Regions from separate parts of the Sporacetigenium sp. TC11 genome, predicted to be linked through region 2. Evidence: riboswitches for the same ligand, from Rfam matches in the RefSeq annotation. Region 2 holds a riboswitch; each other region holds the start of a gene.
What was found. A riboswitch is a leader RNA that binds a small molecule or an ion and turns the genes downstream of it on or off. The one in region 2 is predicted to bind lysine.
Positions count from the first base shown of each region.

Region 1: it holds a riboswitch for lysine, as region 2 does, so the genes downstream of both, ACUSRV_RS12150 (acyl-CoA dehydrogenase) here and ACUSRV_RS04915 (amino acid permease) in region 2, are expected to answer to the same signal.
Region 3: it holds a riboswitch for lysine, as region 2 does, so the genes downstream of both, ACUSRV_RS05650 (aspartate-semialdehyde dehydrogenase) here and ACUSRV_RS04915 (amino acid permease) in region 2, are expected to answer to the same signal.
Region 4: it holds a riboswitch for lysine, as region 2 does, so the genes downstream of both, dapG (aspartate kinase) here and ACUSRV_RS04915 (amino acid permease) in region 2, are expected to answer to the same signal.

Region 1 covers NZ_JBYVNY010000008.1:76,689-84,314, reverse strand. The annotation lists gene ACUSRV_RS12160 (GNAT family N-acetyltransferase) at 1-802, shown strand, start outside; gene ACUSRV_RS12155 (hypothetical protein) at 923-1,606, shown strand; lysine riboswitch at 1,736-1,914, shown strand; lysine riboswitch at 2,113-2,291, shown strand; gene ACUSRV_RS12150 (acyl-CoA dehydrogenase) at 2,418-3,557, shown strand; gene ACUSRV_RS12145 (electron transfer flavoprotein subunit beta) at 3,574-4,356, shown strand; gene ACUSRV_RS12140 (electron transfer flavoprotein subunit alpha/FixB family protein) at 4,375-5,403, shown strand; gene kal (3-aminobutyryl-CoA ammonia lyase) at 5,425-5,805, shown strand; gene kce (3-keto-5-aminohexanoate cleavage enzyme) at 5,817-6,665, shown strand; gene atoD (acetate CoA-transferase subunit alpha) at 6,643-7,296, shown strand; gene ACUSRV_RS12120 (3-oxoacid CoA-transferase subunit B) at 7,298-7,626, shown strand, end outside.
Region 2 covers NZ_JBYVNY010000002.1:393,566-401,191, forward strand. The annotation lists gene ACUSRV_RS04905 (N-6 DNA methylase) at 1-592, shown strand, start outside; gene ACUSRV_RS04910 (L,D-transpeptidase) at 818-1,264, shown strand; gene ACUSRV_RS04915 (amino acid permease) at 1,485-2,828, opposite strand; lysine riboswitch at 2,980-3,153, opposite strand; gene pxpB (5-oxoprolinase subunit PxpB) at 3,524-4,249, shown strand; gene ACUSRV_RS04925 (5-oxoprolinase subunit C family protein) at 4,263-5,207, shown strand; gene ACUSRV_RS04930 (hypothetical protein) at 5,344-5,535, shown strand; gene ACUSRV_RS04935 (potassium channel family protein) at 5,659-6,471, shown strand; gene ACUSRV_RS04940 (CAP domain-containing protein) at 6,573-7,626, shown strand, end outside.
Region 3 covers NZ_JBYVNY010000002.1:537,942-545,567, forward strand. The annotation lists gene ACUSRV_RS05630 (DUF3793 family protein) at 1-465, opposite strand, end outside; gene dapD (2,3,4,5-tetrahydropyridine-2,6-dicarboxylate N-acetyltransferase) at 677-1,384, opposite strand; gene dapB (4-hydroxy-tetrahydrodipicolinate reductase) at 1,404-2,153, opposite strand; gene dapA (4-hydroxy-tetrahydrodipicolinate synthase) at 2,179-3,060, opposite strand; gene ACUSRV_RS05650 (aspartate-semialdehyde dehydrogenase) at 3,075-4,073, opposite strand; lysine riboswitch at 4,202-4,353, opposite strand; gene ACUSRV_RS05655 (flavodoxin family protein) at 4,463-5,026, opposite strand; gene ACUSRV_RS05660 (MarR family winged helix-turn-helix transcriptional regulator) at 5,038-5,487, opposite strand; gene ACUSRV_RS05665 (DUF1328 domain-containing protein) at 5,671-5,832, opposite strand; gene ACUSRV_RS05670 (DUF438 domain-containing protein) at 6,012-6,758, opposite strand; gene ACUSRV_RS05675 (4Fe-4S binding protein) at 6,969-7,626, opposite strand, start outside.
Region 4 covers NZ_JBYVNY010000001.1:422,157-429,782, reverse strand. The annotation lists gene ACUSRV_RS02105 (DUF512 domain-containing protein) at 1-94, shown strand, start outside; gene der (ribosome biogenesis GTPase Der) at 104-1,432, shown strand; gene plsY (glycerol-3-phosphate 1-O-acyltransferase PlsY) at 1,459-2,076, shown strand; gene ACUSRV_RS02090 (NAD(P)H-dependent glycerol-3-phosphate dehydrogenase) at 2,099-3,121, shown strand; lysine riboswitch at 3,178-3,357, shown strand; gene dapG (aspartate kinase) at 3,465-4,676, shown strand; gene spoIVA (stage IV sporulation protein A) at 4,850-6,322, shown strand; gene ACUSRV_RS02075 (alanine/glycine:cation symporter family protein) at 6,513-7,626, shown strand, end outside.

The DNA of each region.
Region 1 (7,626 bases), on a different contig from region 2:
AGATCAAACAGCCCTAAAACTTGAACTCGATTATAAACTGGCAGTTTCTTCTGAAAGTAAAAATACAAGCATTGGAAATTTAAATGAATTTATGTATTTTGACGGAGAGTCTCTTATTGGATATATTGGAACGTGTAGATTTGGAGGACCTATAGAAGCAAATGGTATGGTACATCCTGAATACAGGGGCCAAGGTGTGTTTAAGACATTAAGTGATTTAGTTATTGAAGATTGGAAGAAAAGAAATTCCGGGTGTATGCTTCTACTAAGTGATAGAAAGTCAAATTCTGGGCAGAAATTTATAAAAGAAATTGGAGCACAGTACAGACACTCAGAATATGAAATGTATCTTAAAAAAGATAACTTAGAACTACTTCAAAGTAAATTTGGTGAAATCACCTTTAGAAAAGCAACAAATGCAGATGCGATTGAGATTGCTAGACAAAATACAATTTATTTTAATGGCGAATTTGATGCTGAACAAGATATAATATTACCTGAAGAGGAAGAAAAGAGAGGAATGACTATATATCTGGCAGAAATAGACCAAAATATTGTTGGAAAGGTTCATATTCAATTGCATTCTGGAATCGGTGGAATTTATGGATTAGGTGTATTATCTGAGTATCGTGGGAAGGGATATGGAAGATCAATTTTAATGATGGCTATAGAAAAATTAAAAGAGGCCGATGCAAGTGAAATTATGCTTCAAGTGGCTGCTGAAAACTCTAATGCTCTCAATTTATATAAGTCCTGTGGCTTCATAGAAACATCGACAATGGATTATTATGAAATTAGATAATGAGTTGATTATTTATTGTGTAATTAATGTATGTAAATAAGCTAATAAGTTTAAAATAAAACTTATTAGCTTTTATTGTTTAATTCTGTTACACTTAAATGATATGAATAAAAGAAAGAGGTGTTTGTCATAAATAATTATAAGACAAAAGAAAATAAGTATGAAACTCAAGGTTCAGTTACCCTTATTACAATACTTAATAAAAAGAATGCTGAGTTTGTGGCTAAAATAGATACTGAAGATCTAGAAAAAGTTCAAGCTATAGGAGATTGGTTTGCTGAATGGCACAAAGATTTTAATAGCTACTTAGTTCAAAACTTAACTGTAAATAAAGCAAATAAGAAAATGAAAGGTACTAAGAGAAACCTTCAATCTGTAATATTAGACACGAAAGCTCCAATCAAGCATATAAATGGAGACACATTAGACAACAGAAAATCTAACTTAGAAATTGTAAATCCAAAAGAAAAAAATGAATATGAAGTTATAGACGATGAAACTATAGCAGTAATATTAAAAGATAAATACGGTAAGCCTCAAGCAAAAGCTTTAATATCATCTGAAGACTTAGATGAATTAGTAAACGACAATTATACATGGGTTTATCATAAGGGTTATAGACAAGCTCAAGTTATAGCTCATACTCCAAATGGTAAAATTCGCATGGAAGATGTTATAATGAAGCCAGGTGAAGAAGAAAGAGTTCATCATATAAACCTAAATCCATTGGATAACAGAAAAAAGAATTTAGAAAATAAAATAATTGAAAATGAAAATTCAGAAAGTGAAAATGAAGTTGAATAATTAAAAATATTTTCTGAAAATTTCGATTAAAAATTCAAAAATACAATTGACAATATATGGATTAAAATATATAATGAAAACAAGAAATAGTATGAAAGTTATAAACAAGATTAAAAAAGTAAAAATTTTAACATAAATAGAGGTGCAGGGGGAAGGGTAGCTTTTAGATGTTAAGGATAAGAACATCCGATACTGAAAGTGAATGGTTTCTTTGCCGAAAGAATATATTTGTTCTTGAGTATGTTCTTGGGTATAGAGCAGAAGTGCCCTATAACTGCCATAGATTGTTATGGAGAGCTATTTATGTAGTGAAAAGAAAAATTTTCATTGCATAAATAGCTTTTTTTATGCATATATATTTGTATAAGTACGAGCTAATTAATTTTTAATCGATTTCCAAAAATTTACATAAAAAGCCAAAAATGGGATTGACAATAATTAGTCAAAGATATACAATCAAATCAAGAATATTATAAACATTATAAATAAAGGCAAAATTAAAAATTGGCATAAATAGAGGTGCAAGGAAAAGGGTAACTTTTAGATGTTAAGGATAAGAACGTCCGATACTAAAAGCGAATGGTTTCTTTGCCGAAAGAATATATTTGTTCTTAAGTATGTTCTTGGGTATAGAGCAGAAATGCCCTATAACTGCCATAAGATATTATGGAGAGCTATTTATGTAGTGAAAAGAAGGATTTTCATTACATTTATAGCTTTTTTCTATTGTAGAAAAAAGCACTGAAAATCTTTCAGTGCCTTTTATTTATAAACATTAATAATAGAAGACAATAAAAAAGGGGGAATAACAATGGAATTTTGTTTTTCAAAAGAGCATAATATGCTCCAAAAAATGTATAAGGAATTTGCAGATAAAGAGGTAAAGCCTTTTGCCCATGAGGTAGATGAAAAGGAAGAATTTCCTATAAAAACTGTTAAAAAATTAGCAAAGTATGGCTTTATGGGAATACCTTTTCCTAAGGAATATGGAGGTCAAGGTGCAGATAATTTAGCTTATGCTATGGCGGTAGAAGAATTATCTAAGGTTTGTGGAACTACTGGGGTAATAGTTTCTGCTCATACTTCATTATGTGCAGCACCTATTTATGAATTTGGAACAGAGGCTCAAAAACAAAAATATTTAACTCCGCTAGCAAAGGGAGAAAAATTAGGGGCATTTGGATTAACTGAACCTAATGCAGGAACTGATGCTGCTGGTCAACAAACTATAGCAGTTTTAGATGGAGATGAATACATAATAAATGGTTCTAAGATATTTATAACTAATGCAGGATATGCAGATACTTACATAGTTATGGCAATGACAGATAAAAGTAAAGGGACAAAGGGTATATCAGCATTCATAGTTGAAAAAGGAACTGAAGGATTTAGCATAGGAAAACAAGAGCACAAACTTGGAATAAAGGGTTCTGCAACTTGTGAACTTATATTTGAAAACTGTAGAATTCCAAAAGAAAACTTACTTGGAAAAGAAGGTAAGGGATTTGGTATTGCTATGAAAACACTAGACGGTGGACGTATAGGAATAGCAGCTCAAGCATTAGGTATAGCTCAAGGAGCAATAGATGAAACTGTTTCTTATGTAAAAGAAAGAAGACAATTTGGAAAACCTATATCATATTTCCAAAATACGCAATTCCAGGTTGCAGATATGAGTACAAAAACTGAAGCAGCAAGAATGCTTGTTTACAAGGCTGCTAAGACTAAAGACCTAGGGGTAACTTTCTCTAAAGAAGCTGCAATGGCAAAATTATATGCTTCAGAAACAGCAATGGAAGTTACAACAAAGGCAGTACAGTTACATGGTGGATACGGATATACAAGAGAATATCCAGTAGAGAGAATGATGAGAGATGCAAAGATAACAGAAATATATGAAGGAACTTCAGAAGTTCAAAGAATGGTTATAGCGGCTAACGTACTTAAATAAACAGGGGGGATTAAACATGAATATAGTTGTTTGTATAAAACAAGTACCAGATACTACAGAAGTTAGACTTGATCCTAAAACAGGAACATTAATAAGAGATGGGATACCAAGTATTATAAATCCAGATGATAAGAGTGGACTTGAAGCAGCTCTAAGATTAAAAGATGAAATTGGAGCAAATATTACAGTAATTACAATGGGGCCACCACAAGCTGAAGAAGCATTAAGAGAAGCATTTGCAATGGGTGTAGATAGAGCAATACTTTTAACTGATAGAGCATTTGCAGGTGCAGATACATGGGCTACATCAAGTACAATAGCAGGAGCACTTAAAAAATTAGATTACGATTTAATAATAGCTGGAAGACAGGCAATAGATGGAGATACAGCACAAGTTGGACCTCAAATAGCAGAACATTTACAAATACCTCATGTAAGTTATGTTGAGGATTTAGATATATATGAAAAAGATATTATATTAAAAAGAGTATTTGAAGATGGATATCACAAAATAAAGGTTAAAACTCCATGTCTTATAACTACATTAAAGGAAATGAATGAACCTAGATACATGAGTGTAGGGGGCATATTTGATGCTTATAGAGAAAAGCAAGTAGAGATATGGACTGTAAATGATATAGAAGTTGACATGGCAAATATGGGTCTTAAAGGTTCTCCTACTAAAGTTAAAAAATCATTTACTAAGGGAGCAAAGAGTGCTGGAAAAGTATTTGAAGTAGATGCAAAAGAGGGAGCAAAAATAATAGTTGAAAAACTAAAGGAAAAATACATTATATAACTTAGGGGGGATCTTAATATGAGTATTTCAGAATATAAAGGTGTTTGGGTTTTCGTAGAGCAAAGAGGTAAAAAAGTTCAAAATGTATCAATAGAACTTTTAGGAAAAGGAAGAGAGATAGCAGATAAATTAAATTCAAAACTTACAGCAGTAATATTAGGCCATGACATAAAAGATAAAGCAAAAGATCTTATATCATACGGAGCAGATGATGTAGTTGTAGTAGATGATAAGGCACTTGATATATATATGACAGAGCCTTATACGAAAGCACTTACAATTCTTATAAATGATAAAAAGCCTGAAGCTATGTTAATAGGAGCAACTGCAATAGGAAGAGACTTAGCTCCTAGAGTTTCTGCTAGAGTACATACAGGACTTACAGCAGACTGTACTTCACTTGATATAGATGAAGAAAACAATAATTTACTTATGACAAGACCAGCATTTGGTGGAAACATAATGGCTACAATAGTTTGCCCAGATTACAGACCACAAATGACTACAGTAAGACCAGGGGTAATGCAAAAGCTTGCTAAAGATGAAAGTAGAGAAGGTAATATTGAAGAATACATAATAGAATTTACAAAAGAAGATATGAATGTTGAAATACTTGAAGTTGTAAAAGAAGAAAAGCAAAAGGTTAATATTGAAGAAGCTAATATATTAGTTTCTGGAGGTAGAGGAGTTGGAACTAAAGAAAACTTCGAAGCTCTTGAAGAACTTGCACAAAACCTTGGGGGAATAGTATCTGCTTCTCGTGCTATGGTAGATGCAGGAGTTATAGATAGCGCAAGACAAGTAGGTCAAACAGGTAAAACAGTAAGACCGGATCTTTACATAGCTTGTGGTATTTCCGGGGCAATACAGCACGTAGCTGGAATGGAAGAATCTGAATTTATAATAGCTATAAATAAAAATCTATCTGCACCAATATTTGAAGTAGCTGATGTTGGAATAGTAGGAGATGTAAATAAAGTAATACCAGCTCTTATAGAAGAATTAAAATTAGCAAAAGAAAGTGAAGAAGTGGCTGCAACTGTTTAAAAAATAGAGGGGGGTATTAATATGAAAGCAGTTATACGAATGAGAATGAGTATGCATGATGCACACTATGGTGGAAATTTAGTTGATGGAGCTAAGATGCTTAACTTATTTGGTGACGTAGCAACAGAACTTTTAATTATAAATGATGGAGATGAAGGACTTTTTAGAGCATACGACTCTGTTGAATTTTTAGCTCCAGTATATGCAGGTGATTATATAGAAGCAGTTGGAGAAATAGTACACTGTGGAAATACATCAAGAAAAATGGTATTTGAAGCTAGAAAAGTTATAGTTCCAAGACAGGATATAAATGATTCAGCTGCAGATGTACTACAAGAGCCAATAGTTGTATGTAGAGCAAGTGGAACTTGTGTAGTTCCAAAGGATAAGCAAAGAAAATAGGGGGGAACATTATGGAAAAATTAATAATAACTGCAGCTATATGTGGAGCAGAAGTTACTAAGGAGCACAACCCTAGTGTTCCTTATACAGTAACTGAAATAGGAGAAGAAGCAGAAAAGGCATATAAGGCAGGGGCTAGTATTATTCACCTTCATGTTAGAAATGATGATGGGACTCCAACGCAAGATATAAATAGATTTAGAGAATGTATAGAAGAAATAAAAAGAAGATGTCCAGATGCTATAATTCAGCCATCTACTGGTGGGGCTGTTGGAATGAGCAATGCAGAAAGACTTCAACCAGTTAATTTAAAGCCAGAAATGGCAACTCTAGATTGTGGAACTTGTAACTTTGGTGGAGACGATATATTTGTAAACACTGAAAACACAATAAAAGAATTTGGAGAAAAAATGATAGGCCTTGATATAAAGCCAGAGATTGAAGTATTTGACAAAGGTATGATAGACATGGCTTTAAGACTTCACAGAAAAGGATACATAAAAGCTCCAATGCATTTTAACTTCGTAATGGGAGTAAACGGTGGAATTAGTGCATCTCCAAGGGACTTAGTATTTATGAAAGAAAGCATACCTCATGATGCAACGTTTACTGTAGCTGGAATAGGAAGAAGTGAATTTGAAATGGCTGCTATTTCAATAATTATGGGGGGCCATGTAAGAGTAGGATTTGAAGACAACGTTTATATATCTAAAGGAGTTTTAGCAAAATCGAATGCAGAACTTGTCGAAAAAGTAGTGAGAATAGCAAAAGAGCTTGGAAGAGAAATAGCAACTCCTGCTGAAACTAGAAAAATTCTAGGGCTTAAGGAGGTACAATATGAACAAACTTGTGAATGCTAATGATTTAAAAGATTTAATAAAAGATGATATGACTATAATGATAGGCGGATTTTTGGGCTGTGGAACACCTGAAAAATTAATAGATTTATTAATAGAAATGGATGTACGTAACTTAACTATTATAGGTAATGACACAAGCTTTGTTGATAAAGGAATAGGAAGACTTATTGTGAATAACCAAGTAAAAAAGGTTATAGCATCTCACATAGGAACCAATCCTCAAACAGGAAAGCTTATGAATGAAGGAGTTTTAGATGTTGAACTTTCTCCTCAAGGAACACTTATTGAAAGAGTAAGAGCAGGTGGATTTGGACTTGGGGGAATACTTACTCCAACTGGAGTTAATACATTAGTTGAAGAGGGTAAAGAAAAGCTTAACATAAATGGAAAAGATTATTTACTTGAACTTCCTTTAAGAGCAGATTTAGCTTTAGTTAAGGGAAGTACAGTAGATAAATTTGGAAATACATTCTATAAAGGAACTACAAAAAACTTTAATCCTTTAATAGCTATGGCAGCAGATACTGTAATAGTTGAAGCTGATAGTATAGTCGATGTTGGAGAAATAGATCCAGATTCAGTAATGACTCCTGGAGTACTAGTTCATCACATAGTAAAAGGGGGAGAGTAGTTTGGATGCTAAACAAATAATAGCAAAAAGAGTTGCACAAGAACTTAAAGATGGGCAATTAGTAAACCTAGGAATAGGCCTTCCAACTTTAGTTACAAATTATATACCTGAAGGAATAAATGTAACTTTTCAATCAGAAAATGGAATGGTTGGAATGGGAAAAGCACCAGAGCGTGGAGAAGAAAATATAAATATAACAAATGCTGGTGGACAATATGTAACTATACTTCCTAATGGAGCTTTCTTTGATACATCAATGTCATTCGGTCTTATTAGAGGAGGCCATGTTGATATGACAGTTCTTGGAGCACTTGAAGTAGATCAAAAAGG
Region 2 (7,626 bases):
TGAACTAGATAATAAATTTGATAGAGTAAGAATAAAGGAAATAGCAGAAGTATTTAGAGGTAAATCCATAATGAAACATGATGTAGAACCTGGCAATATATATGTCCTTAATATATCTGATATAGAAGATGGAGAAATAATGTTTGATAATATGGAGACTATAGAAGAGGAAGAAAGAAAAGTAAAAAAATATGAACTTGAAGATGGAGATTTAGTTTTAACTTGCAGAGGAACAGTAAATAAATTTGCTGTATATAGAAAAAAAGATGACAAAGTAGTAATAGCTTCTGCAAATATAATAGTTGTTAGATTTAAAAAACATATTTTAGGAGATTATGCTAAAATTGTATTTGAAAGTCCTATAGGAATTGTTTTAATAAAAAGTTTGCAAAGAGGAACAACTGTTATGAATATAAATCCAAGTGATATTGAAGAATTACCTATGTATCTAGTTCCTATTGACGATCAAGAAAAGTCTATAATAGAATACAAAGAATTACATGAAGAATACAAGGATAGTATTAAAAAAGCTCAAACTAGATGGAGTAAATCAAAAAAATCTTTACATAAAAGTTTATATAATATAAATTAAAAACAAAAGGAATTATTACATAAGAGGCGAAAGTCTCTTTTTTTAATTATAAGAAAATTATAATTTATCCGGTCTATGGATAAGTTGTAATTTCTAACTGCTAACCTTGAGCAACGGACCATCTTTTCAAGGTCGTTGGCGACATGAGCGTAGCGAATTTTTTATATCACTTTAATATATATTTTCATATTATAAAATAAACATTACTATATAAGGGGGATTAATGTGGATTATTCCAAATTTGATATAAATATGGTAGATTTTATGAATGAAAACAAAGTACAAAGTAAAACAAATTATGCCCTAACAACATCTTTAAAAACTAAGTATACTTATGTGTTTAAAAAAAATATCCAAACTGGTAAGTGGGAACTACTTCATAAATGGATAAGTACAATTGGGAAACCTTCAACACCTACTATAACGGGAGAATATGAGGTTGACAATAAGATACCTAAGTTTGGTATGAATAAAGGATATCAAGCTAAATGGGCAACTCAAATAAAGGGGAATTACTTATATCACTCAATATTATATGATGTTGCAGGAAAATATGTTATAGATGGAAGGTTAGGGCAAGAATTAAGCCATGGTTGTATAAGGTTAGCTACGGAAAACGCAAAATGGATATATGATAATGTTCCTAGAGGAAGTAAAATAATAATACATTAGATGAATTTTCGAAATTTTAGAATTATTGAAGGGATTAATGTTTTATTATCGAATATATAATTCAAAGTATATAACATTTTTGTCTTTACATCTAAAGAAGGTATAATGCCTTCTTTATTTTTGTTTTTGTAGCAGTTTCATTGCCCAAGCTTATCAGAAGTATATTATAACTTCTATAGAACGAATAAGTTATAATATACTTATAAATAAAAAGAAGCTGCTAAGCAGCTTTCTTTTTGTTTATATGAGTTTTTGAATTTTGATTTTTAAGTTTGTTATATACATAAAACGGCATACCTATTAACATTAACATAAAGCCCCATAAAACTGTTTCTGCACCAGTACCATATATAGTATAGCAAGCGTATACAAAGCCTAAAAGAGGTACGATACTTGTTATTATAAAAGTAGTAACATTTTTAACATTTTTGCCTGTTAACATTATGTCAGCTACTGCAGTCATTGCATATATTGGAAGATATGATAATGTAGCTAATAACATAGCGAAGTTAAATGCTGAAACTAATCCTCCTTGGAAATTCATTAATAATAATAAGTTAGTTAATATACTAGATATTATTAATGCCATATAAGGTGTATTATATTTTGGATGTGTTTTGGCAAATATCTTTGGGAAAACACCATCAATCGCAGCAGCATAAGCTATATTTGCAGTAGTCAATATCCATCCTATAATACTACCAAGTGTAGCAATAACTATAGATATAGAAACTATTATACCAGCTTTACTTCCAAGTATTAAACCTAATATATCTGATATAGGAGCTGAACTTGAAGCTAGTTTATCTTGAGGCATAGCACCCATAGCAGCAATTGAAACCAATAAATATATAGCTATAGTAATTATTATTCCGTATATAGTACTTAATCTAACATTTCTTTGAGGATTTTCTATTTCTCCTGCAGAAACTGTTGATGATTCAAGTCCAACAAATGCCCATAATGTAGTTGCTATAGCTAGTGGAAGACCACCAAATCCCGTAGAAGCTGAAGCATTAGATGTATATAAGTTAGAAGCATCAAAATTAAATAAAGCAACTATAATAAATCCAGCAAATAATACTACTTTAAATACAGTTGAAGCAGTTTGCCACTTGCCAGCTTCTCTTGCTCCAAGTACATTAAGGAATGTAAGTATCCATAGTATAGCAGAACCAAATATAAATGAAACTAACGGATTATCAGAAAGTATCGGAAATACAAGTGAAGCATAACTAGTTAATGTTAATATTATCGCAGCATTTCCTATCCAAGATCCATTATAGTAAAGCCATGCATTCAAAAATCCAGTAAATTCACCAAATGCAAGCTTTGTATATTCATAAGGTCCTCCAGTTTTTGGGAATCTAGAACTTAGCTTCCCGAATGAAAGAGCTAAAAGTATAGACCCAAGACCTGTTATAACCCAGGCCATAAGTGTTGCTGAAATTGAAGCTTGAGATGCCAATGATGCAGGCAACATAAATATACCAGAACCAACCATATTTCCAACAACAAGTGCTGTTGCCATTACTAAACCCATTTTTTTCTTAGTGTTTGTCATGAAACTTTTCCTCCAATTCTCTAGAATATTATTTAAATAAAAGAATAGATGACTAAAATAGACCAACAAAAAAGCCTAGAAGTAATAAGACATGGATATGCTACTACTCCTAGACTTTGCTTTAGTTTAGATATAAAATCTAATGCAATAATCTGAAGATAGCTCTCCACAAGTTTCCTTGTGACAGGACTGTACATATTATATACAACCCCAACATATAAACTCAAAGCATCATTTATACATTTCGGCATTAACACCTTTCATATTGCTTCATAGTGCTTAACTCCACAATAATACTATTTGGTAATGCGCCTCTATCTTAGTTTTATATTCGGTTATTTGGTATGAATCATATTATAACAGAAATTTAAAAAATGTAAATAGGCAAGATAAAATTGTAGAAAATAATCACAAAAAGTCGAAAAATTGTAAAAGTAGAAAAATATTCGTTGCAAATATGCCAAAACGCTACAATATAGAAGTGTTAATAGGATATTTAATAATAGGACTTATTGAATGCAGACTTGAAGTATAATATTCTGTGCAAAATTAATGCTTTTATAAATTAATACTTGAATTTATGAATATTCTAATATTTTTTATGAAAATTGATATCTATACCTATACAGAATATACATAAACAAATATATTTGTGAATAATTATAGGTAATAGCTTGAATTTTAGGGGGTATACTATGGTAACTAAAACTAAGTATCTTTTATCAGGCGACAGAGGATTAATAATTGAATTCGAAAACAAAATAAGTGAAAAAATAGGTACTCAAGTAAGGTCTATGATGATAGCTATAAATTTAAGCGACATAAAAGGCATAGTAGAAATGATACCTTCATACAGATCACTTCTAGTAATATATAATCCTATAGTAATAGATATAATAAAATTACAAAATGAGATTAAATATTTAGAAAAAACAATAGAACATATAAATATTCCTAAACCGAATGTAGTAGAAGTACCTGTTTTATACGGCAGAGAAGTTGGCATTGATATAGAAAACGTAGCGAAACACAATGGATTAAGTGTACAAAATGTTATAGATATTCATTCATCTAAAGAATATTATATATATATGTTGGGATTTACTTTTGGATTTCCGTATTTAGGAAAGGTAGAAAATAGTATAACTGTACCGAAATACAAAAAAGTAAGAAATAATATAAGTTCTGGATCTATAGGTATTGGAGGGGTACAAACTGGAATATATACTGTTGATTCGCCGAGTACATGGCAAATAATAGGTAAGACTCCTCTTAAACTATTTGATCCGAATAGGAACCCTATAATTATTCTAAATCAGGGAGATTATGTGAAATTTAAACCTATAACAGAAATCGAATATAAAAAAATAGAAGAAAAAATAGAAAAAAGAACTTATGAGTATAAAATCTACTCAAAATGAGGAGGTGTAAAAAATGGGAAGAGTTAAAATAGTGAATCCAGGGTTTTTTACTACTGTACAAGATAGTGGGCGTATAGGATATCAAAAGTATGGAATACCAGAAGGTGGAGTTATGGATATATTCTCCTATAGAACTGCTAATATATTAGTAGATAATGAAGAAGATGAAGCTGTACTTGAAATAACCATGATAGGTCCAACTATAGAATTTATAGATAACATGACTATAGCTATAACTGGTGGAAACTTATCACCCTGTATAAATAACGAAGAGATAAATATGTGGGAAAGTATAAATGTTAATAAAGGAGATATACTTAGCTTTAATAATTTAAAAAGCGGATGTAGGGCTTATATAGCTTTTAATGGAAGCATAAACATCAATAAATTTTTAAATAGTAGGTCTGTATTAACAAGGTATAAATGTAACGGTGTTTTAGGAAGTTGCCTTAAAAGTAAAGATGTATTGACAATATTAAATAGTGGTATACAAGGAAATAAAAAATCTATACCTAAGCAATATATAATGTCTTATATAAATGAAACTAATAAACATAATGTAAGGGTTATAATGGGACCTCAATATGATTATTTTACAGAAGGAGGAATAGCTTCATTTTTAAATGAAGAATATATTGTTACAGAAAAATCCGATAGGATGGGAGTGAGGCTTCAAGGGCCTATTATAAACCATATATACAATGGAGATATAATATCAGAAGGAATAACATTAGGGTCTATACAGGTAACAAACGATGGTCAACCTATAATAATGATGGTAGATAGACAAACAACAGGAGGATATGCAAAAATAGCTAATGTTATATCTGTCGATTTGTACAAAATAGCCCAAGCAAAGCCAGGAGATACAATAGCTTTTGAATCTATTACTTTAAAACAAGCACATAATGAGCTAAAAGAAAGAGAAAATATAATAAACAACATAAAGAACATATAGAGCTCGCTTTTGGCGAGCTTTTGAAATTAATTATTTTTTTTATTTAAAAATAGTTTTTAATTTTGTATTTTATAAATGTATAATAATTACCTTGTATGTAAAAAATAATAACAAAAATACAGGAGGTAGAGAAACTATGCAAATGAACACTCGCGATATAGTTATGAAAAAATTATTAGATGCTCAGGAGAATGTACGTGACTATGAAACATATTCAAAACAAGTAGAAGATAAGAAAGTAGCTTCAATGTTTAAAGATTTCGCAGAAGAATGTGGTTCTCAAGCTAGTAAATTACAAGTAATAATGGACAAAATAGATAAATACTAAAATATAAAAATTAAATAAATATATTTTATATAAATTAAAATGACTATATTTAACATAAGTATAAATATAGTCATTTTTTATTTGAATTTTGATAATAAATAAGTAATTTTAGGGGGATATCTTATGAAATATAAATTCACTAATAATACAAAGATATCTATTAAGTTTATATTTTTATATCTGCTTACTGTATTATTTTTTGCCATTACCTATACTAGTATAGTAAACCAGTTTTATCATTCCACTTCAAAATATGAGAACATATTAAATGAAGAACTAATGGTAATAGAAAGTGAAATAAACACCTCTATAACTGAAAATTTTAGAGAATATTATAAATCCAGTGTTATATACTTAGATGAAAATAAAAACTGGATATTTTGCATAGATGACTTAGAAGTAAAAAAAATAAATTTAAACGTAGATGAATTAATTTTTGATATATCTGTCCTTATTAGAAATATGTCAGATTTTGAAACGAAATATACAACTACCTTTTATTTTAAAGTTAACAGAGAAGATAAATTTGCCAAAGGGGACCATGTTTATAGATTAGGAAGAGTTAGTTTTAAAGATAATACTACTTATATACCAGAACTGAAAAATATAAATTTTTCTCAAATATTTTATGTACAAGGGAATAACATAAAAAAAGAACTTATAGGACTTAAATTATCAAATAAATTAGAAAAAAATATAAATGAATTTATAAATAATACAGATGGATTGCCTAGTAGAAATAAAGAAAATTCCATAGCTAGATTTAAATTATACTTTCCTAGAATGTTGTATTTAAGCATGGTCACTATAACTACCTTAGGATATGGAGACATTGTTCCTTTAACTAACGCAGCTAGAATATTAATAGGAATAGAATCAACTTTAGGAATAATAATTATGGGGTGGTTTGTAAATTCAAAGGTAAATGGAAAATAAAAATTACATATACTGTTCCTTACTCATTTATAAGGTATATATATACACTTAAGTGTATATAATTAGGTAATAAATGAATATTTGGACAGGAAGTGGTTTTTATGAAAAAAATTGCATTCTTTATTATATTAATTTATATATTGAATGTTTATACTAACGTAGATTTTAAAGATATTTATAATGAGAGCGTAGATAATGCTATATTATTAGGAGAAAATATAGATTTAATAAAAGAAGAATTATTAAAAGATAAATATACAATTAAATCAAATCAAAATAAATTAGATGAGGATATAAATCAAGTAGAACCTGTTGTACAGTCAAGTACATTGAATACGAAAATAGATAATTTTGATAAAATAAACTTAGGAGACATAGAAAGTAAAGTTATATCAGCAATAGGAAATCCTTCAAGAATAGATCTAAGTGAATATGGATTTAATTGGTATGTATATAATCAATATAAAAATAAATTTGCAATGGTTGGTATTGATAATGGAAAAGTTGTAGCATTATATACTAATTCATTAAAGTCAAATTCAATAGAGAATATAGATCTTAATAAAGATAGAACATATATTTTAAGTAATTATGAACCTTTAGAATATAAGAAAAAAGGATATACTAGGTTTATAATAAGTTCAAAAGGAGAGTACGATGTTTTAGAATTTAAACATATGTATGTAACAGTGTTTTATGATATTTATAATAATCATAAGATAACGTCTTATCAAATAATAGATAAGACTATAGAGGATAAATTAAAAGATATATATCCAGAATATAGTGATGATTTAAAAGAGAGTTTTGAAAAGGAAGTTATAGACTTAACGAATAGTGTAAGAGACAGATATAATTTATCAAGAGTAAAATATGACAGTAAAGCTCAAGCTAGTTCTAGAAAACATAGTTTGGATATGAAACAAAATAATTTTTTTGACCATATTAATCTAAAGGGTCAAGATCCTTTTGATAGAATGAAAAAAGAAAATATAAATTATAAATCGGCTGGAGAAAATATAGCTGCAGGTCAAACAAGTGCTATATTTGCACATGAAGCCTGGATGAATTCTGAAGGACATAGAAAAAATATCCTAAATAACTATGAAAAATTAGGTGTAGGAGTAGAATTTGGAGGGAATTATAAGATATATT
Region 3 (7,626 bases), 140 kb from region 2:
TTTAGTAAGTTTAAGAGAAGGATGTCCTATAAATCCTATTATATCTTTTAATGGATAACCTAAGAAAACGCCTATCTCACTTGGTATACACCCATTTTCAATTTTATCTATAAGAAACTTTAGATAATCCTGAAACTTATACTCATTTGGATACCCAACAGACTTAAGAAACTTTATATTCCTGTTTTCAACTAAATGGCTCTCAAGAGATATTGGATTATAAAATAATACTTTTATACTGGTGTTTTTATATGTAATTATTCTATATGAAATCCTATGACAATTACCTATGTATTTTTCTATTTTTTCAACTTTTTTTATTAATTTACTATCATATTTTGGTAAGCTAATTAATTCTGCCGGTTTTGATCCAATAAGAACAGGTCCTAGTATTTCAACTAGCCAAGTTAAAAAATCATCTTCATTTTTCTCTCTGAAAATACAAGAATTAGATTTATAAGACATTTTCTCCCCTCCTATTTTTAAAATTATACAAAGCATATGATAATTTTTATTTATTGATAATAATTATCATTATCTTTAATGAAATAATATCACATTTATTACCATATGTAAATACTTTTTGTTTATAATATTTTTTTCCCAAACAAAAAAGAGGTGCAAAATTTAGTTTCGCACCTCTTTTTTAACTCACTATAAATATAGATTTCTATTTCTAGCCTCTTAAGTCTTCCATTAATTTAGTTTTTTCCGCTGTTTTAGCATCTTTCATCTTAATTATCTTAGCAGGAGATCCCGCTACTACAGCTCCTTCAGGAACATCTTCAGTTACAACAGCTCCTGCTGCTACAACTGCTCCTTTCCCTATTTTTACACCTTCTAATATAACTGCATTAGCTCCTATTAAAACTTCATCTTCTACAATAACTGGACTAGCTGAAGGGGGTTCAAGTACACCTGCAACAACAGCACCTGCACCAAGGTGAACATTCTTACCTAAAGTTCCTCTTGCACCCACTACTGCATTCATATCAACCATAGTTCCTTCGCCTATTTCAGCCCCTATATTAAGTACTGCTCCCATCATTATAACAGCATTCTTTCCTATTGATACCATATCTCTTATAATTGCACCAGGTTCAATTCTAGCATTTTCATTAAGGTAATTATACATAGGTATAGCTGAATTTCTTCTATCAAACTCTATATGATAATCTACTATACTATCTTTATTTTCTTCTAACACTACTGTTATATCCTCGTGACCTCCAATTAATACATAAGAACCTTCAACTCCAAATATTTTTACATTTTCATAATTCTCATCTTTTAATTCTCCATTTAAGTACACTTTAACAGGTGTTTTTTTTGTAGATTCTTTTATAAACTTTGCTATTTCATATGGATCTGTCATTTTCATCATTAGTCGATACCCTCCAAAATTATAAACTTACTATATCTTTCATATTGTAATATCCATTTTCTTTATTTACAATAAACTTTGCAGCTTTCATTGAACCTTGCGCAAATATCTCCTTTGATGAAGCTATATGATTTATTTCTACAACCTCATCTTTCCCAGCAAATATAACAGAGTGGTCCCCTACTATTGTTCCACCTCTTACAGCATGAATTCCTATTTCGCCTTCTTTTCTTTTTGCATCTACTCCATGTCTTCCATAATTAAACTCAGCGCTTGATAAAACATTTTTAATTTCATTAGCTATCATTAAAGCAGTACCACTAGGAGCATCTACTTTTTTATTATGGTGTTTTTCAACTATTTCTATGTCAAAATTAGTTAAGGCCTTAGCAGCTACTTCAACTAATTTTAACAATAAATTAACTCCAAGTGACATGTTAGAGCTGTGAAATATAGGAACTTCATTAGAAGTTTCTTTTATCATATCAAGTTCTTCATCGCTGTATCCAGTTGTTGCAATTACCATAGGAGTTTTTGTATTTTTAGAATAAGTTAACAAATCTTTTAGACTTTCAGGATTTGAAAAGTCAATAATAACGTCTGCTTTTTCTTTAATATCTAATATACTTGAATATATAGGATAAGTTATATTTTCAGCTTGAAACTTAGATACTCCTGCAAGTAATTCAAAATCTTTGTCTTCATTTATTGAGTCTGTTAAGACTTTTCCCATTTTTCCAAGGGAACCATTAACGATAACTTTAATCATATGTTTCTCCTAACTATACAATAATTTATACTAGTTTAAATCCATAATTAATTAATTCTTTTTTTAGAACCTCTAAGTTACATTCACTCATTTCAACAAGAGGAAGTCTAAGCTCACCCATTTCAAATTCTAATAAATTCATAGCTGTTTTAACTGGAATAGGGTTTACTTCTATAAATAAAGCATCTATTAAAGGTTTCATATCAAGTTGTAACTTTCTAGAACCTTCAATATCACCTTCAAAATACTTAGAGACTAAATCATGTGTATCTTTAGGGCATATATTTGCAACTACTGAAATCACTCCAACTCCACCTAAAGATAAAAGAGGTAAAATCATATCGTCATTTCCTGAGTATATTGCAAAACCTTCTGGAACTAATCTTCCCATTTCAGCAACTTGTGCTATATCTCCACTAGCTTCTTTTATTGCTATTATATTTTTTATCTTAGCTAGTTCAACAAGAGTTGATGGTTGTATATTAACTCCTGTTCTACCTGGTACATTATAAGCTATTATAGGTATATTTACTGAGCTTGCAATAGCTTCAAAGTGAGCTATTACGCCCCTTTGAGTGGACTTGTTATAATATGGTGTTATTACTAAAAGACCATCAACTCCATATTCTTCCGCTTTTTGACTTAAGTGTATTGAATGAGCAGTATTATTTGAACCTGTTCCTGCTATTACAGGAATTCTTTTATTAGTTTTTTCAACTACATATTTTATTACTTGAAGTTGTTCTTCGTCACTCATTGTAGATGCTTCTCCAGTAGTGCCACAAACGATTAAAGCATCTGTATTGTTTTCTATATGATATTCTACAACTTCTCCAAGCTTTTCAAAATTTACCTTACCATCCTTAAAAGGAGTAACTAAAGCAACCCCAGATCCTTTAAATAACATAAAAATCATCCCTTCTATACTAAATTATATTTTAATAAAAGCTCAGCTATTTGAACTGTATTAGTTGCAGCACCTTTTCTTATGTTGTCAGCAACTACCCACATATTAATACCATTATCTAAACTAAAATCTCTTCTAATTCTTCCAACATATACCTCATCTTTTCCTTCAACATTCAATGCTAGTGGATACTCATTTTTATCTAGATTATCAACTACTACTACTCCTTCAGTATTTCTTAAAATGTTGAATACTTCTTCAATTTCAAATTCTTTTTCAAACTCTACATTTATAGATTCACTATGTCCATAAAATACTGGAACCCTTACTGTTGTAGCTGTTACTTTAAGATCGTAATCGTTTAATATTTTTTTAGTTTCTTCTATCATTTTCATTTCTTCTTTAGTATAGCCATTGTCCATGAATACATCTATATGAGGTATACAGTTATAAGCTATCGGATGAGGATACAGTTTATTTTCATTTCCTTTTACCCCTTCTTGTAGATCTGTAATACCTTTAACTCCAGATCCAGCAACTGCTTGATATGTTGAATACACTATTCTTTTGATTTTAAATCTATCATGCAAAGCCTTTAGTGGAACTACTGCTTGAATAGTTGAGCAGTTAGGATTAGCTATTATTCCATTGTGGTTTTTTACTTCCTCTGGGTTAACCTCAGGAACTACTAGAGGAATATCCTTATCCATTCTCCAAGCACTACTATTGTCTACAGCAATAACTCCTTTTTCTCTAGCAATAGGTGCATATTTTTTACTAATATCTCCCCCTGCTGAAAATAGAGCAATGTCGATCCCCTTATCAAATGAATTTTCATTTAGTTCTTCAATTATGTAGTCCTTACCCTTAAATTGAACAGTTTCCCCAGCGGATTTTTTTGATGCAAGTAAATATAAATTTTCTATAGGAAAATCTCTTTCTTCTAGAACTTTTAAAAATGTTCTTCCTACCATACCAGTGGCACCTACTATTGCTACATTTACTTTTTTCATACCAATCACCTCAACAAATTTTTTAAAATTACTTTTTGATATTAAAAAACAGCCATGAGCAAAAGGTTCTCATGACTGTTTTATATAAAAAAATACAATTTTATACAAAGCAAATCCCTTTTGCCCCAACATGATATAGCGCGCGTTTAGAAAACTGGGCGGTAATCTAAAAACAGTACTATGCTTATTAAACATAGTCCCAACACATAAAATTTATGCATTTCGGCGGTTGCACCTTTCCTATACAGTACTCTTTACTCCCGCGGCCTCTATATCATATTGTTTATATTATTAACTTGTTTTTCTATTATTAATAGCAATCTTAACAAGTATTACAGTAATAGTCAATAATATTTCTCAAAATAATATTAATTTATTATTTTATAATTTTAGTCTTCTATATTTTCCCCTATATTATAAGCTTTTCTAAGTAATTTATCATTATGTCTAGTAGAATCTTTTTCAAATGCCTTAGTAGATATAATAGTCTTATGTATTTCAAGTCCCATACCTTTTAAGTGCTTAGCTGTATATCTAAAATAATTTCCAAATATAAAAGAAAATGGAGCTGCTTGTGAATATACCATTATAAGCTTTTTCTTTCCAAACCTTGGAGTATGACTTACTTTATCTATTTCTGTTAAAGGGTAAAATCTATCTAATAATAACTTTGTTTGCGCTGATACTTGGCAGATATATACAGGTGAACCTATTATAATATAATCCGCATTTTTTACATCTTCATAAACTTCAGTCATATCATCTTTGATAATACAACTATTGTGTTTTCTACAATAAAGACATCCCTGACACCCTTTTATATTCATATCATTTAAATAATAAATTTTACTTTTTACATTATTTTTAGCAGACCCATTTATTACTTCTTGAACTAATGTATCTATATTTCCATTTTTTCTCGGGCTTCCTACAAAAGCCACTACATTTGCCATATATATTCCCCCTACTTCATGTCTTTATTAAAATATTCTAAGTTTGAATATACTCTCTTTAAATAAGATTCAAATTTAACTATCTCTTCATTAGTAAATCCTTTGTAATATATATTTCCCATAGTTTTTACTACTTCTTCATATTCAGAAACTATATCGTCAGACTTCTTATTAAGAGAAATCAATGTCTTTCTTTTATCCTCAGTACTTATTTCTTTATTTATATATCCACCCTCTTCTAACCTATCTAACATACTTGTAAGAGTTGATTTTCCTAGTGATAACTCATTTCCTAAATCATTTATAGCTATCTGTCCTTTTTTATTTAATACAAATAATATTTTGCCCTGAGCATTATTTATCTCTTTTACTTTTTTAGATTTTAATAACCTGGTGAACAATCTTCCAGACAAGAAGTTTATTTTACTTATTAATAACCCACCTAATCTACCTTCAGTCAATATTATCACCCTTTCTAACTTATTATATAGTACTATATAGTACCATCTTAGTCAAATTCATTTTATCTTCTAAATATAACAAATGAATCTGCAAGATTATAAATCTACAAAAAATAAAAGTACTTATGAATTTTTATACTCATAAGTACTTTTCATAACTTCATATATCAAATTATAAAACAACTAAAATAAACTACGTCCGAAAATAACTAATAAAACAACTATAGCTATAATTATAAAGAATATAAATTTTGAAATATTACCTGATACATTTGATATTTTACCAAAGCCGAATAATCCAGCTATTACTGAGATTACTAAAAAAATCAAAGCCCATTTAAGCATTAAAATCACTCCTTTATTTGATGATTTGTTAACTTCTTAATGGTATATTTGTATTTATTTTTAACTATAAATAATATTTTTAGTCTAAAATTTTATAATAATATTTTGAATTTAGACACACAAAAAGCCTGCCTCTTAAATGATCTTAAAAATCATTTTGAGACAGACCAAATATTTATCTATTTATTTGGAGTGAATGTGCAGTATCCAACTTTATCACAATCGTCTTTCATTTTTTCCCATGCTTCTTTTTCAGTTATAGATTCCATAGCTGTTGGATAAAGTATATAGTTTTCTTTAAATATATGATCTCTTAAGTGGAATACTATATACTTAGCTGCTTCATCTAATTTTTCTTTAAACTCAGCAAAGTCCATTTCTGAAACTTTTTCTGCCAATTCTTTTATTGTATGTTTTCTTTCTCTTAAATCATCATGTTCCATTCTCATTATTCTAGTTGGTCCTGTTATTTGTCTATTTTCCATTGCTATAAACAATACATCTTCTTCTCTTTTGTGATGTGGCTCTGCACCTAGTAAGTTTTCTGCTAATTCTCCTAATCTATTAAATATAGGATCTTCTTTGTATGAATCCATTTTTTGAATGTGTATATTTGCTTCATCAAGTTCTGATAGGAATTTTAGTATTTCATCATGTTCAATTATTAATGTATGAAGAACGTGACCTTCTTCAACTTGAGCTCTAAGTTTTTCAAGTTCATCTTTTAATACTTCCATGTGTATATCACATAAATGTCTTAAATCTTCAGGTTTCATGCCTTCTTCAATTAGCTTTTGCTCAGCCATTGATAATTCTAGTGGATTTATGTCAGCTACTAATTCAAGTGCTATTTTTCTGTTTTCTTCAGTTGCACCTTCAATGTTTAATTTTTTTAATATTGCTGCTAATTTATCTATTTTTTTCATATAAAACACCCCTTATTTTTATATTTTAAATTTATTTAAATTTGATAATTTTATTATACAAATAATTTGCTTTTAATTCTGTGACTGAAATCAAACTGTGTAAATTTATTTGTATTAATGTTGTGACCTTATCTATAATCAAATTATAATAAAATCAAAAAATAAAAGGCGTATCCTACGTTACATAATAAAATACTAGACAAAATACCATTAAATATCACTTATTACTTTATGACAACTTCTTTTGTTATATTCCCTAGTTATAGCCTTGGAGTTGCAAGTTTTAACACATTCTCCGCATAATATACATTCAATGTTTTCCATATTATCTGTTTTAACCATCGTTGATACATCTAAACTCATAGGACATACCTTGTTACATTTTTTACATCCTATACAATTATCTTTGTGTGAATACATGTTTAATGAGGTTAGATTTATTTTGTTTTTTATCTTAGTCCCTAATATATTTAAAATAGACATAGGACAAATATATCTACATGTTGCTCTTTTTCCTAAAAATATAGGAAGTATTGAAAGTAATACTACAATTACCAAATATCCTATAAACTTTTGTACATTATCTACTGAAATAAACTTTTCTGTTAAATAAAGTAAATCTATATTAAAGTTGCCTATATTTTTAGCAAATATAATTACTATTGTACCTAACCACACTATCCCAATTACATGTTTGGTTTTTTTAAGCCAATAAACTTCTTTTAGTGGCTTTTTTTCACAGAAATCTATTATCATTTGTAGCCCTCCATATGGACATACATAAGAACAAAATGCCCTTCCCATAAACAAGGAACTAACAAGCATAAACATCCAAAGGAAAAAAGCTCCCCCTAAAACATTATTTACT
Region 4 (7,626 bases), on a different contig from region 2:
TATAACTTTAGAAGGATTATCAAAAAAACTAAACATAGACGTAGTGCCTTGTAAAGTTGAAGCAAAAGATTTTATAGATAAACTTTTGAAATAAAAAAGGAGAATGAAAATGAGTAGACCTATAGTAGCGGTAGTTGGAAGACCAAATGTTGGGAAATCCACACTATTTAATAAATTAGCAGGAAAGAGGATATCAATAGTAGAAGATACTCCTGGAGTAACAAGAGATAGAATATTTGCAGAAGGTGAATGGCTTAATAAATATTATACTTTAATAGATACAGGTGGGATAGAACCTGAAAGTGAAGATATTATATTATCTCAAATGAGAAATCAAGCTATGTTGGCTATGGAAATGGCCCATGTAATACTATTTGTAGTTGACGGAAAAACAGGTATTACACCAGATGATAAAGAAGTAGCTCAAATACTAAGAAAAACTAATAGACCTGTAATATTAGTTGTAAACAAAATCGATAATCAAAAATTTAATGATAATGTGTACGATTTCTATGAGTTGGGATTTGGTAATGTAGTTCCTATATCAAGTGTTAATGGATTGGGAATAGGAGATTTATTAGATGAAGTTGTAGAAAACTTCCCAAGAGGATTAGAGACAGAGTATGACGAAGATGTAGTAAATGTATCTATAGTTGGTAAGCCTAATGCAGGTAAATCTTCTATATTAAACAATATATTAGGAGAAGAAAGAGTTATAGTTAGTCCTATAGCAGGTACTACGAGAGATGCAATAGATACTTACTTTGAACAAGGAGATCGTAAGTATTTACTAATAGATACAGCAGGACTTAGAAAAAAGAGTAAAATACATGAAAATATAGAAAAATACAGTGCTATAAGATCAATATCTGCTGTAGATAGAGCAGATATAGTTTTAATAGTTATAGATGCTACTGAAGGAGTTACAGAACAAGATACAAAGGTTGCAGGTCTAGCTCATGATGAAGGGAAAGGCTGTATATTTGTTGTAAACAAGTGGGACTTAATAGAAAAAAATGATAAAACTATGAGTTTATATACTAAAACTATAAAAGAGAAATTCCCATTTATGATGTATGCACCAGTAATATTCGTATCAGCTAAAACTAATCAAAGAATGGCTAAAATATTAGATACTGTAAACTTTGTATCAGAAGAACAAAATAAGAGAATTTCAACTTCAGTATTAAATGACGTTATAGGTGAAGCGGTACTTCTTAATCAACCACCTTCAGATAAAGGTAAGAGACTTAAGATATACTATGCTACTCAAACGGGAGTAAAACCACCTAGATTTACTTTATTTATAAATGATACACAATTAACTCACTTCTCTTATCAAAGATATTTAGAAAATAAAATAAGAGAGAATTTTGGATTTGAAGGAACATCTATACAATTTTCATACAAGGAAAAAGACAAGAAGAGATAGAATAATAACTTATAGGGGGGAATACAGTGATAACTTATATTATTATTGCCTTAATATCTTATTTTCTAGGCAACATATCTACTTCTTATATAGTAGGCAGAAAAGTTGCTAATGTAGACATAAGAACACAAGGTTCTGGAAATGCTGGAGCTACAAATGTTTTAAGAACACTTGGGAAAAAAGCTGCTGCTATAGCCTTTATTGGAGATATACTAAAGGGAAGTATAGCAGTGGTTATAGGACGCTATTTAGCAGGTAGGTATGGACTACAGCCTTTAGATGGAGCTTATGTAGGTGCTGTATTTGTTGTTCTAGGACATAACTGGCCAGCACTTCTTGGATTTAGAGGTGGAAAGGGAGTTGCAACATCTCTTGGTACTATGCTTGCAATATATCCTATTTATGCTTTAATTTGTTTAGCTATAAGTATTTTGATTATGTATAGATCAAAATACGTGTCATTAGGTTCAATACTAGGGATTACATGTTTTCCTGTAGCGATGGTTATTATAGGAAACAATAAAGCTGCTATAGTTGGATTTATACTTACAGCAATTGCTTTATACACCCATAGAGAAAATATAAAAAGACTTAAAAATGGTACAGAAAGAAAATTAGGGGAAAAGAAAAATATTTCTAAATAAATTATTTAGGTAGGTGTTAATAATGGAAAAAATGTGTGTATTGGGTTCTGGAAGTTGGGGGACTGCCCTTGCACTTGTTCTAGGTAAAAAAGGATATAATGTATCTCTTTGGACTTTAAGTGAAGAACAATGTGATAAAATAAATACAACTAGAGAAAATATAGATTATCTTCCAGGTGTTGTAATACCTAGTAATATAAATGTTACTACTGATATAAAAGAGGCTATAAAAGATAGTGTATTAGTAGTTCTTGCTGTGCCATCTCAAGCTGTAAGATCTGTATGCCAAAACATAAAAGGAATAATAAATGACAATCAAGTTTTGGTTGATGTAGCTAAGGGACTTGAAAAAGGAACAGGGCTTAGAATGTCTGAAGTTGTTAAAGAAGAACTTCCAAATAATAAATATGTTGTATTATCAGGACCTTCACATGCAGAAGAAGTTGGAAAAGACATACCTACTACAGTAGTTGCAGCATCACATAACATAAAAGATGCAGAACTTGTACAAGATGCATTTATGACTCCAAAATTTAGAGTTTATACAAATCCTGATGTCATTGGAGTAGAACTTGGTGGAGCATTAAAAAACATAATAGCATTTGGAGCAGGTGTATGTGATGGATTAGGATATGGTGACAATACAAAAGCTGCTCTTATGACTAGAGGAATAAGAGAAGTAGCTAGGCTAGGTGTAGCTATGGGAGCTGAGCCTAATACATTTTCTGGATTGTCTGGTATAGGTGATTTAATAGTTACATGTACTAGTATGCATAGTAGAAATAGAAGAGCTGGAATTCTTATAGGACAAGGAAAGAGTTTGGAAGAAACTTTGGCGACAGTAAAAATGGTAGTAGAAGGTATAACTGCTACTGAGGTAGCTTATGATGTATCTAAGAAGCTTAATATAGATATGCCTATAACTAATGCAATATATTCTGTACTTCATGACGGAGTAAATGCAAATGAAGCTGTTATAGGACTTATGATGAGAAATAAAACACATGAAATGGAAGAAATAGTTAATGATAGACTAGGCTTTTAATAGCCTAGTTTTTATGTTATAATAATTTTTAAATAAAAATTTAATAATAAATAAGAGAATAAGATAGAGGTCGCGTTTTCAAATAGTACTACTGTGGAGCTAAGCACGATGATATAGTGGGAAAGGTGCCAACGCCGAAATGTATAAATGATGCTTTAAGTTTATATGTTGGGGTTGTATATAATATATACAAAACTGTCACGAATATATAATATTTGTGGGGAGCTGTCTTAAGTTTTTAGATACTTATTTTTGTTTTGAATTAGTATTTCTAGAGCTTAAAGATAGTTATTTTTATCTTTAAGCTCTTTTTTATTTATAAGACATCGAGGAGGATATATAAATGAATATAATAGTGCAAAAATTTGGTGGAACATCAGTACAATCTCAGGAAAGAATGAATATGGTAAGTGATATAATACAAAATTATAAAAATGATGGATACGATGTAGTTATAGTTGTATCAGCAATGGGAAGAAAAGGTGATCCATATGCAACTGATACTTTAGTTGGATTATGCCAAAACGTGAATGAAGATTTACCAAAAAGAGAATTAGATATGATAATGCATTGCGGAGAAGTTATATCTGGATCTATATTTGTTAACTTATTAAACAGCAAAGGAATAGATGCAGTATTTTTAACAGGAGGACAAGCTGGAATAATAACAAATGGAGTATATGGAGATAGCAGAATAATAGACATAAGACCAGATAGAATATATAAAGAACTTTCAGAAGGGAAAGTCGTTGTAGTTGCAGGATTTCAAGGTATAACAGAAGATGGAGAAATTACTACTTTAGGCAGAGGCGGAAGCGATACCTCTGCTGTAGCTGTAGGGAAAGCCCTAAATTGTGATGTTGTTGAGATTTATACCGATGTAGACGGTATAATGACTGCTGATCCAAGAATACAACCTTCAGCTAAAGTGTTAAAACATATAAATTACGATGAGGTATTTCAAATGGCAGATAAGGGTGCAAAGGTTATACACCCTAGAGCTGTTGATATAGCAAAAAGTGGAAATATAACTATAAAAGTAAAAAACACTATGAACTTAGAACATGAAGGTACAGTAATAAGCGGCATAAGACCTAAGTTTGAAAATTTTGTAACATATGAAGAAAGTAGCTTAGTAACTTCAATAGCTCACCAAACTGGATTTACACAAGTCATAATAAGAAAATATAAAGAAGAAGATTTTATAAGTATATTAAATGAAATGGAAAAAAATAATGTAACTATAGATATGATAAATTTCTTCATAAAAGAAAAGGCATTTATAATAGATGCTACAAATACGAAAATAGTAAATAACATATTAGAAAAATATAATATAGAGTATGAAATAACACAAAAATGTTCAAAGGTTACTATAATAGGAAGTAAAATATCTGATGTTCCAGGGGTTATGGCAAGAATTGTAATGGTATTATCTAATAATAATATAGAACTCCTTCAAACATCGGATTCTGAGATGACAATATCTTGTTTAGTAAAAGAATCTGATATGATAAAATCTGTTAATTATCTACATGATACATTTGAACTATAAATATATTTTATAGTATGGTGTATTTAATGTTACAGGCTTGCATATATATTATTATGTATTATTTGGGGGAGAAATAATTTGTACTTATTTTAAGCTTTATCATATAAAGTTGTAATAATAACATTTCCCCCTAAATATAATTTAATAAGAAATTATATGCAGGAGGGATAAGGATGAACAACATATATGAAGATATAGCTAGAAGAACCCAGGGCGATATATACATAGGTGTAGTTGGACCTGTAAGAACAGGGAAATCTACTTTTATCAGAAAGTTTATGGAAACTTTGGTTCTTCCAAATATGGATAACGAGTACAAAAAAGAAAGAGCTTTAGACGAAATACCACAAAGTGGTTCAGGAAAGACTATAATGACTGTTGAACCTAAGTTTGTTCCAGCTGATGGTGCAGAAATAAAAATAAGAGACAATGTATCTATGAAGGTTAGAATGATTGACTGTGTAGGATACATAGTTGATGGAGCATTAGGTCACGAAGAAGATGGAAGACAAAGACTAGTTTCAACTCCATGGTCTAGTGAAGCTATGCCATTTGAAAAGGCAGCTGAAATAGGAACTAAAAAAGTTATAAGAGACCATTCAACAATAGGAATTGTTATTATAACTGATGGGACTGTAACGGGAATAGAAAGAAGAAACTACGTATATCCAGAAGAAAGAGTAATAAGCGAATTAAAGTCTCTAAATAAGCCATTTGCTATAGTATTAAATACTTTATATCCAGAAAGAGAAGAAACATTAGAGTTAAAGAGAGGTCTAGAAGAAAAATATGCAATGCCAGTTCTTCCGCTAAACATAGTTGATATGAGCGAATCAGATATAGAAAAGGTTATGGAAACTGTATTATTTGACTTTCCAGTAAGAGAAATAAATATAAACTTACCTAAGTGGGTAGAAGGATTAGAAAAAAATCACTGGGTTAAAAATAATATAATATTCTCATTAAAAGAAAGTATATCTACTATAGATAAAATAAGAGATGTCGATTCTATAGTAAGAAGTTTTATTGATTTAGATTTCTTAGATAAAACTTATTTAGATAATGTAGAATTAGGAGAAGGTATAGTTAATATAAAACTAGAAACAAAACAAGATCTATTCTACAATATACTAGAAGAAAAAAGTGGATTTAGAATAGATGGAGACTATCAATTATTAAACCTATTATCTAAATTAGCTAAAGTAAAAACTGAGTATGATAAGGTAGAGCAAGCTCTAATAGATGTTAGAACTAAGGGATATGGATTAGTTCCTCCATCATTAGATGAGTTGACACTAGCTGAACCTGAAATAGTAAAACAAGGTAAGCAATATGGAGTTAAGTTAAGAGCAACAGCTCCATCTCTACACTTAATAAGAGCTGATATAGCTACTGAAGTTTCTCCAGTTGTAGGAACAGAAAAACAAGGAGAAGAGCTAGTTAAATACTTATTAGATGGCTTTGAATCAAATCCTAGTGAAATATGGCAATCAAACATGTTTGGCAAGTCATTACATGACTTAGTAAAAGAACAATTACAAAATAAGTTATACATGATGCCAGATGATGTTAGAATAAAAATGCAAAAAACATTACAAAGAATAATAAATGAAGGAAGCGCTAATGTTATAACAATAATATTATAGAATAAAAAAAGATGCCAACCACTATGGAAGGCATCTTTTTTTATCGTTAAAAACTTGTCTCAGAAAATATAAAATATTCTAAATATTTTAGTAATTGTATTGCAATTATAGAATTAAACCAGTATAATAATCATATAATCTAATAAGTAAAGAAAATTATGAATATTATTTAAAAGGGGGAAGCTGTTTTATGGAGGGTTTTGTAAATGCGCTCAATAACATCATCTGGAGTAACGCACTTATAATTTTGTGTTTAGGAACAGGTCTTTATTTTTCTTTAAGAACTCGTTTCATGCAAGTAAGACACGTAAAAGAAATGATAATTTTATTATTAAAAGGTGAAAAATCAGAACAAGGGATATCATCTTTCCAAGCAATATGTGTTTCACTTGCTGGTCGTGTTGGTACTGGTAACATAGCAGGGGTTGCAACTGCAATAGCTATGGGGGGACCAGGAGCACTGTTTTGGATGTGGGCTATAGCATTCCTAGGTGCAGGATCAGCATTTGTTGAATCAGTATTAGGTCAGGTATACAAAGAAGAAGCAGACGGTCAATACCGTGGAGGTCCAGCGTACTATATAGAAAAGGGTATGGGGCAAAAATGGTATGGAATAACTTTTGCAGTAGCTACAGTTATAGCAATGGGATTCTTCTTACCAGGTGTTCAATCTAACTCTATAGCAGTAGGTGTTCAAAATGCATTTGGAGTAAGCACAGTTGTAACAGGTGGAATATTAGTTGTATTATTAGCAGCAATAATATATGGCGGGTTAAAAAGAATAGCTTCTTCTGCTGAATTTATAGTTCCTTTTATGGCAGGCGCTTATATATTAATGGCTATAATAATAATAATTCTTAATATAGGTCAATTACCAGATGTTATATCTTTAGTATTTAGATCTGCATTTGGTGGAGAACAAGCATTTGCTGGTATATTAGGTTCTACTATAGCTTGGGGTGTTAAAAGAGGTATATACTCAAATGAAGCTGGTCAAGGTACTGGACCACATGCTGCAGCAGCTGCAGAAGTTAATCACCCAGCTAAACAAGGTTTCGTTCAAGCATTCTCAGTATATGTTGATACATTGTTCGTATGTTCAGCTACAGGCTTTATGATATTAATGACTGGAAGCTACAATGTAGTAAGTCCAAATGGTGGATTTATAACTGAAAACTTACCAGGTGTTGAATTTGGTCCTGCATTTACTCAAATAGCAATAGATAAGTTTATACCAGGATTTGGTGGAGCATTCGTTGCTATAGCATTATTCTTCTTTGCATTTACTACATTAATGGCATATT